Regions from separate parts of the Scandinavium manionii genome, predicted to be linked through region 2. Evidence: predicted binding sites of a transcription regulator. Region 2 holds the regulator's gene; the other holds the start of a gene.
The links. Region 2 encodes LexA, which represses DNA repair genes until DNA is damaged. Its sites were predicted from a motif close to TNCTGTATGTACATACAGNA; they were not measured.
Positions count from the first base shown of each region.

Region 1: a site for LexA is predicted at 1,592-1,611, ahead of dinB (DNA polymerase IV). Genes of this name have one in related genera too.

Region 1 covers NZ_JALIGC010000040.1:857,735-862,603, reverse strand. The annotation lists gene nqrE (NADH:ubiquinone reductase (Na(+)-transporting) subunit E) at 1-31, shown strand, start outside; gene nqrF (NADH:ubiquinone reductase (Na(+)-transporting) subunit F) at 43-1,266, shown strand; gene nqrM ((Na+)-NQR maturation NqrM) at 1,269-1,484, shown strand; gene dinB (DNA polymerase IV) at 1,629-2,687, shown strand; gene pepD (cytosol nonspecific dipeptidase) at 2,813-4,270, opposite strand; gene gpt (xanthine phosphoribosyltransferase) at 4,528-4,869, shown strand, end outside.
Region 2 covers NZ_JALIGC010000038.1:524,447-529,315, forward strand. The annotation lists gene MUU51_RS14340 (conjugal transfer protein TraF) at 1-30, opposite strand, end outside; gene MUU51_RS14345 (cupin domain-containing protein) at 207-695, opposite strand; gene zur (zinc uptake transcriptional repressor Zur) at 808-1,329, shown strand; gene MUU51_RS14355 (CsbD family protein) at 1,406-1,615, opposite strand; gene dinF (MATE family efflux transporter DinF) at 1,763-3,082, opposite strand; gene lexA (transcriptional repressor LexA) at 3,221-3,829, opposite strand; gene MUU51_RS14370 (diacylglycerol kinase) at 3,939-4,307, opposite strand; gene plsB (glycerol-3-phosphate 1-O-acyltransferase PlsB) at 4,437-4,869, shown strand, end outside.

The DNA.
Region 1 (4,869 bases), on a different contig from region 2:
CTTTATGTCATTCTCCGGCGTGCAGCTATAAGGGCGTAAGTAATGGAAATTATTCTTGGCGTAGTGATGTTCACGCTAATTGTGCTGGTGCTGTCGCTGCTGATCCTGGCGGCGCGCGCGAAGCTGGTGAACTCCGGCGATGTGGTCATTGAGATCAACAACGAAGCCGACAAACAAATCCGCACGCCTGCTGGCGATAAGCTGCTGAATACGCTGTCCAACAACGGCATATTTGTCTCTTCAGCCTGCGGCGGCGGTGGCTCCTGCGGCCAGTGCCGGGTAACGGTGAAAGAGGGCGGCGGCGATATTCTGCCGACCGAGCTTTCGCACATCAGCAAGCGTGAAGCGAAAGAGGGCTGTCGCCTGGCGTGCCAGGTTGCAGTTCGTCAGGACATGAGAATCGAGCTGCCGGAAGAAATCTTTGGGGTGAAAAAATGGGAGTGCGAGGTTATCTCCAACGATAACAAAGCGACGTTCATCAAAGAGCTGAAGCTGGCGATCCCTGAAGGCGAAAGCGTGCCATTCCGCGCGGGCGGTTATATTCAGATTGAGTGCCCGTCGCACAAAGTGGCGTATGCCGATTTTGACGTGCCGGACGAGTACCGCGGCGACTGGGACAAATTCAATCTGTTCCGCTACGTTTCCGACGTGAACGAGCCGACGCTGCGCGCATATTCCATGGCGAACTACCCGGACGAGAAGGGCATTATTATGCTCAACGTGCGTATCGCCACGCCGCCGCCTTCCGCGCCGGACGTGCCGCCGGGCATCATGTCCTCTTACATCTGGTCGCTGAAAGCGGGTGATAAAGTGACGATTTCCGGGCCGTTTGGTGAGTTCTTCGCCAAAGACACCGACGCGGAAATGGTGTTTATCGGCGGTGGTGCGGGTATGGCGCCAATGCGTTCGCACATCTTCGATCAGCTCAAGCGTCTTAGTAGCAAGCGTAAAATCAGCTTCTGGTACGGGGCGCGTTCACTGCGCGAAATGTTCTACGACGATGAGTTTGAACAGCTGGCGCGGGAAAACCCGAACTTTACCTTCCACGTGGCGCTTTCCGATCCGCAGCCGGAAGATAACTGGAAGGGACACACCGGGTTCATCCACAACGTGCTGTATGAGAACTACCTCAAGCATCATGCGGCGCCGGAAGACTGTGAGTTCTACATGTGTGGGCCTCCGGTAATGAACGCGGCGGTTATCCGCATGCTGAAAGATCTGGGCGTGGAAGATGAAAACATCATGCTTGATGATTTTGGAGGCTAATGATGTTAACGGTATTTCTGGCAACGTTTGCCGTGTTTCTGCTGGTGGTCCTCGGCATGTCACTCGGCTATCTGGTGAAGCGTAAAAGCATTCAGGGCAGCTGTGGCGGCATCTCGTCGCTAGGGCTGGAGAAAGTCTGCGATTGCCCTGAGCCATGCGACGCGCGTAAAAAACGTCTCGCCCGCGAGGCCCAGCGCCAGCAAAACCGCATCCTTTAGTCCGTGAAGTAGGCCCGGCAGACGCAGCGTCGCCGGGCAAAAATAGGCCGGGTGGCGCTTTACTTACCCGGCCTACAAAACCCCACTCTTCTCATTTCTGATAAATTTACTGTATACTTAACCAGTGATTGGTGAGGGCTGAGTATGCGCAAAATTATCCATGTCGATATGGACTGCTTTTTTGCCGCGGTAGAGATGCGGGATAATCCAGCCCTGCGCGATATTCCCATCGCCATTGGCGGCAGCCGTGAACGCCGCGGCGTGATAAGCACCGCTAACTATCCCGCGCGTACCTTTGGCGTACGCAGCGCAATGCCAACCGGAATGGCACTCAAACTCTGCCCGCACCTGACGCTGTTGCCTGGTCGCTTTGATGCCTACAAAGAAGCTTCGGTGCATATTCGTGAGATTTTCTCGCGATACACTTCACTGATTGAACCGCTTTCTCTCGATGAAGCGTACCTCGACGTCACCGATAGCCTGCACTGCCAGGGCTCGGCCACGCTGATGGCGCAGGAAATACGCCAGACCATTCATCGTGAGCTGAATCTCACCGCCTCGGCGGGTGTCGCCCCGGTAAAATTTCTCGCCAAAATCGCCTCGGATCTTAACAAGCCCAACGGCCAGTATGTGATTACGCCTGATGAAGTGCCTGCATTTCTCAAAACGCTCTCTCTTGCCAAAATTCCCGGCGTGGGGAAAGTCTCGGCATCGAAACTCGAAGGCATGGGGCTGCGAACCTGTGAGGACGTGCAGCACGCCGACCTGGCGACACTGCTCAAGCGCTTTGGCAAATTTGGTCGGGTGTTGTGGGAGCGCAGCAATGGCATTGATGAGCGTGACGTCAACAGTGAACGTCTGCGCAAATCGATAGGTGTGGAGCGCACGCTGGCCGAGGACATTCATGAATGGGCCGACTGCGAGGCGATAATCACCGGCCAGCTTTACCCTGAACTGGAGCGTCGGCTGGCGAAGGTGAAACCTGACCTGCTGATTGCGCGTCAGGGGGTAAAACTCAAATTTAATGATTTTCAGCAGACGACGCAGGAGCACGTCTGGCCGAAGTTAAATCAGGATGATTTGATTGCCACGGCGTATAAAACCTGGCATGAGCGGCGCGGTGAAAGGGGCGTCCGGCTGGTGGGCCTGCACGTGACGCTGCTGGATCCACAGCTTGAGCGGCAGCTGGTTCTGGGATTGTAGTTTCCTGAACCCATAAAAAAAGCTTCCCGAAGGACGCTTTTTTTGCCCGGTGGCGCAAGCTAACCGGGCCTACTTAATTCAGCTGTAGGCCCGGCAAGCTTGCGCCGCCGGGCACCCACTACGGCTTACTTCGCTGGAATCGCTTTCAGCAGTTCGGTCAGCAGGGTCCAGTACTGGCCCACGCTTTCAATGTGAACCTGCTCATCCGGGGAGTGTGGTCCGGTGATGGTCGGCCCAATAGAAACCATATCCATGTTCGGGTACGGTTTTTTGAACAGACCACATTCCAGACCCGCGTGGATAACCTGGATGTTAGGCGTTTTGTCGAACAGACGCTGATAGGTTTCACGCACCAGGTGCATAACCGGCGAGTTTGCATCCGGCTGCCAGCCTGGGTAGCCGCCTTTCGGTGCCGTCTGTGCGCCGGCCATTTTACCCAGAGATTCCAGCATGCTGACCACGTAGTCTTTGCCGCTGTCGATCAGGGAACGAATCAGGCAGATGATTTCCACGTTGTCGTCGTGCATGGAGACCACGCCCACGTTCAGGGAAGTTTCAACCACGCCTTTCGCCACGTCGGAGTTACGGATAACGCCGTTCGGGGTCGCATTCAGCAGCTGAATAAAGCTGTCGCGGGATTTTTCGCTCAGGGCGTTTTTGTCCGCAGTGACCGCTTCCAGAACCACGGTCAGGTTCTTCTCTTTTGCAGCCAGTTCATTTTTCAGAATCGCCAGGAACTCATCGGCCAGCGCTTTCAGGGTCTGCGCTTTGTCAGCCGGAACGGCTACGGTTGCGAAGGCTTCACGCGGGATAGCGTTACGCAGGGTGCCGCCGTTGAAATCAACCAGGCGCAGGTCCAGCTCAGCCGCATGGCCTGCCAGGAAGCGTGCCAGCAATTTGTTGGCGTTGCCGAGACCCAGATGGATATCGCCGCCAGAGTGGCCGCCTTTCAAGCCTTTTAGCGTCAGCTTAAAGCTCTGGAAGCCTGCAGGGATCGCTTCGCGAGCCAGTGGCAGGGTGGTGATGAAATCGATGCCGCCCGCGCAACCCATGTAGATCTCACCTTCTTCTTCGGAGTCGGTGTTGATCAGGATATCCGCCTGCAGCCAGTTAGCCTGAAGGCCAAAGGCGCCATCCATGCCTGCTTCTTCAGTCATGGTCAGCAGCACTTCCAGCGGGCCATGTTCAACGCTGTCGTCAGCCAGAACGGCCAGCGCAGACGCCATACCGATACCGTTATCTGCGCCCAGCGTGGTGCCGCGCGCTTTAATCCACTCGCCGTCGATGTACGGCTGAATCGGATCTTTGGTGAAGTCATGCACGGTGTCGTTGTTTTTCTGCGGCACCATATCGAGGTGCGCCTGCATCACAACCGCTTTACGGTTTTCCATGCCCGCCGTGGCAGGTTTACGAATCAGGATATTACCTACCTGATCGCGTTCTGCGTGCAGACCTTTTTCCTTCGCCCAGCCCATGATGTGTTCGGCGAGCTGTTCTTCATGATAAGAAGGGTGCGGAATGGAGCAGATTTTGGCAAAAATATCCCACAGTGGTTGAGGGGATAATTGAGACAGTTCAGACACGGTAAGTCTCCTTACGGCTTCCTGCAAAAGTGGCTTACAGGTAATGGGTTAGCAATGACAAACAGGCATGTGACCTGACTTGCGAGATGCCGTTGAGAATACCACTTTCTTCCTTCTCTGGTAGTACGTAGCGCGTAAAAACTCCCGGCGAGGCCGTTAAACACTGGTTTTTAGTGCGTCAGATCTCTATAATCTCGCGCAACCTGGAATCACCCCGAACATTTTTTAAGCCGCTTTATAGGCTGGGATACAATCACATGAGCGAAAAATACATCGTTACCTGGGACATGTTGCAGATCCATGCACGCAAACTGGCCGCGCGCCTGATGCCCTCCGAGCAGTGGAAAGGCATTATTGCCGTTAGCCGTGGAGGTCTGGTACCAGGCGCTCTGCTGGCCCGTGAACTGGGTATTCGTCATGTGGACACCGTCTGCATTTCCAGCTACGACCACGACAACCAGCGTGAGCTGAAAGTCCTCAAACGTGCGGAAGGCGATGGCGAAGGCTTTATCGTGATTGACGATCTGGTCGACACCGGCGGCACCGCAGTGGCTATCCGTGAAATGTACCCGAAAGCACATTTCGTCACTATCTTCGCT
Region 2 (4,869 bases):
CACCACAGAATATTTGATATTTTTTTTCACGATATGCTCGTTATTTGCAGATGAACGTTAATCCCCTTTCAGTTATCCGCCGAAAAGGGTCGATCTATTGCTGTGAATAACGATGTAAAAAGCAGTCAATTAGGGTGATTTGAGTTAAGGGGCGCTGTGATAACGTTGGAATATGCGTCGCCCCTCACTATTTATAGAAGAGATTGTTATTTCCGTGAAGGTTTCCCGTCGTGTGGACCAAAAAACTGTGGTGGATGGTCCACCCATCGGTCCTGGCGGGTCGCGGCGTACTCGGGATTTAGCGGATAATATATCCGGTTGTGTTTTTTATTCACTTCACCGACGACCAGTAACTCCACCTCTTCCTCAGTATTATTGATGAAGGTGTGGCAGACACCAGTGCCTGACGGGAATCCCACGCTGTCGCCCGGTTCCAGCTGCCAGAGGTAGCCGTTGATCCACGCCTGAGGGCGGCCTTCAATCACGTAGATAAACTCTTCTTCATCGCTTTCGGCGTGGGGATAGGAGGTGCGTCTGCCAGGTGAAAGACGCTCATGGTGAATGCCGAGACGCATCAGGCCCAACTTGCGGGCCAACGGCGCGCCAACGGAAAACAGCTCTTTGCTATCGGGATAACCGGCGTTATCAGGCTCTTCCAGCTCGCGCCAGTGTCGAATACAGTCTGGTCTTTTCATGGTGTTCCCTCAGGTAGTGATGCGTCAGGTATAGCATACCCTGCAGGTTATCGGCGTTTCGGCCATAACATGATAAAGTAGGCGTTTACTTTACACCCGATTCGAGGCGCCTATGGACCAGACTACTCCACAAGACATGCTCGTGCAGGCCGAAAGGCTTTGCGCACAACGTGGCGTTCGTCTGACACCGCAACGCCTCGAAGTGTTACGCCTGATGACGTTGCAACAGGGCGCCATCAGCGCGTACGACCTGCTGGACCTGCTGAAAGTCAGTGAGCCGCAGGCGAAACCGCCCACCGTTTATCGCGCGCTGGAGTTTTTACTCGAGCAAGGGTTTGTGCATAAGGTGGAATCGACCAATAGCTACGTGCTGTGCCATCTGTTTGATAAACCGTCGCATACGTCGGCGATGTTTATTTGCGATCGCTGTGGCGTGGTGAAGGAAGAAGCGGCTGACGGGGTGGAAGACATTATGCATACGCTGGCAGCCCGCATGGGGTTTGCGCTGCGTCATAATGTGATTGAGGCGCATGGGCTGTGCTCAGGATGTGTCGAAGTGGAAGCTTGCCGCACGCAGGACTGCTGCGGTCATGACCATACGATTCAAATCAAACGAAAACCTGGTCAGAAGTAAGCCCCAGAAAAAGAGTGGGCGGCCTTAAGCCGCCCCGAGGGTTGTACTTCCTGGTACGCACGGCTAGTGCGTTTGATTACCAGCGGTAATCGTTGCGGGTTTCCCAGTCTTTCACTTCGTTCTCGGCCTGATCTTTCGCATAACCGTAACGTTCCTGGATTTTCCCGACCAGCTGGTCACGCTTACCTTCGATAACCGTAAAATCATCATCGGTGAGCTTACCCCATTTCTCTTTCACTTTACCTTTCAGCTGTTTCCAGTTGCCGCCGACTTCGTCTTTATTCATGATCTATTCCTCATCAGTTCGGTGGTGCAGAGTGAAAATACATCGTCCGTTACACCGTTTTCTGCTGGACGTGATAAAGAGTATAGGTAAGCATTTCGCCATCCGGGGATTATTCAGAATCTTTAACCACCAGGTGAAATTAAGCCGTTACGAAAACCACGTTCCTTGCTGCCAGTGACGCCGCCAAATCCACGCCAGAGACAGCCCGCGCAGCGCCAGGAACACCGCCAGCGCCAACCACAATCCGTGGTTACCTAACACCGGCACCGTCAGCAGCGTGAGAGCAAAACCGGCGGCCGCCACCGCCATGCTGTTACGCATTTCCGCCCCGCGCGTTGCGCCGATAAACATCCCGTCGAGCAGATAACACCACACGCCGATCACCGGTAAAACCACCTGCCAGATGACGTAGCGATCGGCCAGCTCGCGCAGTTGGGTTATCGACGTCAGCATCGCGACAATGTGTTCCCCCGCCAAGCAATAAATCAGCGCAAAGGCCAGAGCAACAATTCCGGACTGACGACAGGCCGCTTTCCAGACGTCCAATAGCTGGCTGTCATCCCGCGCGCCGTAAGCCTGGCCGGAATGTGCTTCCACCGCATAGGCGAAACCATCCAGGGCGTAGGCGGTGAAGGTGAGCATTGTCATCAGTACCGCGTTCACGGCGACGATATCGCTGCCCAGCCGTGCGCCAAATACTGTGAGTGCACCAAAACAGAGTTGCAGGAGTAGCGAGCGCAGCATGATGTCGCGGTTCAACGCCAGCAGGCGGCGGATATTGCCTCGCCAGGCCTCTTTGAGCATATCCAGCGATATACCGCGCAGGTGCAGCACGCGCCGTACCATCAGCAAGCCAATGAAAAAGGTCGCGTATTCGGAACACGCTGTCGCCAACGCTGCGCCCTGCACGTTCATGTGCAGGCCCATCACCAGCCATAAATCGAGCACGATGTTTAAGACGTTGCCGACCACCAGCAAAATCACCGGCGCGCGCGCGTATTGCACGCCGAGCAGCCAGCCGAGCAGAACCAGGTTTGCCAGGGACGCAGGGGCACTTAACCAACGGATTTCGAGGAAACGCCGCGCCTGTTCCAGTACGGCATCGCTGCCGCCGACAATGTGCAGCGCCAGGTCAATCAGAGGGGTGCGGAACACAACAATCACCAGGCCCGCCCCCAGCGCCAGCAGCAGAGGCTGTACCAGCGCGCGAGCCAGACGTACAGGGTCTTGAGCGCCGTAGGCCTGTGCGGTGAGGCCGGTGGTGCTCATGCGCAGGAACAACAACAGCATGAACAGGAAACTGGTCGCCATGGAACCGATCGCCACGCCGCCGAGATAAACAGGACTATCAAGATGACCGATGACCGCCGTATCCACCAGACCCAACAGCGGCACGGTGATATTTGAGAAAATCATCGGCAGCGCGAGACGCCACAATGCCTTGTCTGCAGTGGTGAAGAGCGACATGAGAAAACCTGTGATTGTGAATGGGTAAAACGAAGTGACGCCAGAATAGCGCCACTCTTCCCGTCAAAACTTACGTGCTGATGTTCTGGCGATGTATGCCTGAACGCAACGTGAATTATTGAGGGTGTCTAAAGCTAATTACAGCCACTCGCCGTTGCGAATAACGCCAACCGCCAGCCCTTCGATGGAGAAGCTCTGCTGACGCAGATCGACCACAATCGGAGAAAACTCGCTATTTTCAGGCAACAGTTCAACGGTGCTGCCCTGCTTTTTCAGGCGCTTAACCGTCACTTCATCGTCGATACGGGCGACAACGACCTGACCATTACGCACATCCTGCGTTTTATGAACCGCGAGCAAATCCCCGTCGAGAATACCGATATCACGCATCGACATTCCGCTGACGCGCAGCAGGAAATCGGCGCTCGGCTTGAACATCGCCGGGTCAACCTGGTAGTGGCCTTCGATATGCTGCTGTGCCAGCAGGGGTTCACCCGCCGCAACACGCCCGATCAGCGGGATACCGGTTTCTTCTTCTACCAGAAGACGAATGCCACGAGAGGCACCGGAAACAATCTCAAGAACGCCTTTACGTGCCAGCGCTTTCAAGTGCTCTTCAGCCGCGTTCGGGGAACGGAACCCCAAGCGCTGCGCGATTTCCGCACGCGTTGGCGGCATGCCCGTCTGGCTGATGTGATCCCGGATAAGATCGAACACCTCTTGCTGCCTGGTCGTTAACGCTTTCATTCCGCCCCCTGGGTGCATATACAGTTATGCTGTGAGTATATACAGTTAATGGCGAATTTGGAACCGCAAAACGCACAAAAAACCAGACGTTTGCGTAATTCTGCGGGTGTTATCGATAATGCGACCACAACAGCGTTACCCAGGTGAGTAAGGCGACACCAATTGCCAGAAACACCGCGGCGGAACCCATATCTTTTGCACGACCTGACAGTTCGTGGCGTTCCGTCCCAATGCGGTCAACCACCGCTTCAATCGCACTGTTGATAATTTCCACTATCATCACCAGAAGCACTGAGCCAATCAGTAACACTCGGGTGATGGCATCCACATCTAACCAACAGGCGAGAATGATGGCGATAACGGCGGCAACGCCTTCCTGGCGGAACGCGGCTTCGTTTTGCCATGCGGCACGAAAACCTTTCCAGGAGTAGCCTGCTGCTTTGAAGATTCGGGTTAACCCGGTGGTATCATTTGCCATCAAAAGAACCTTTTACATTATTTAGCATCAATGTCACTGCGCGCCTGACGCGGTAGAACAGATATTCTGTGCACTTTCTGTTATCCTTGCGGCGCATTTGCATGATTAACCAGAGGCTTTACATCGTTTATGTCTGGCTGGCCACGAATTTACTACAAATTACTGAATTTACCATTAAGCGTGCTGGTAAAAAGTAAGTCTATCCCGGCAAATCCTGCTGAGGAACTTGGACTCGATACCTCACGCCCTATTATGTACGTTCTGCCGTATAACTCGAAGGCAGATCTGCTGACTTTACGCGCCCAATGTCTGGCGCACGGTCTTCCGGACCCGCTTGAGCCGCTCGAAATCGACGGCACCGAGCTGCCGCGTTACGTGTTCATTCACGGCGGGCCGCGTGCGTTTACGTATTACACGCCGAAAGAAGAGTCTATCAAGCTGTTCCACAATTATCTGGATTTGCATCGCAGCAATCCAGAACTTGATGTGCAGATGGTGCCGGTGTCCGTGATGTTTGGACGCTCTCCGGGCCGCGAAAAAGGCGAAGTCAACCCGCCGCTGC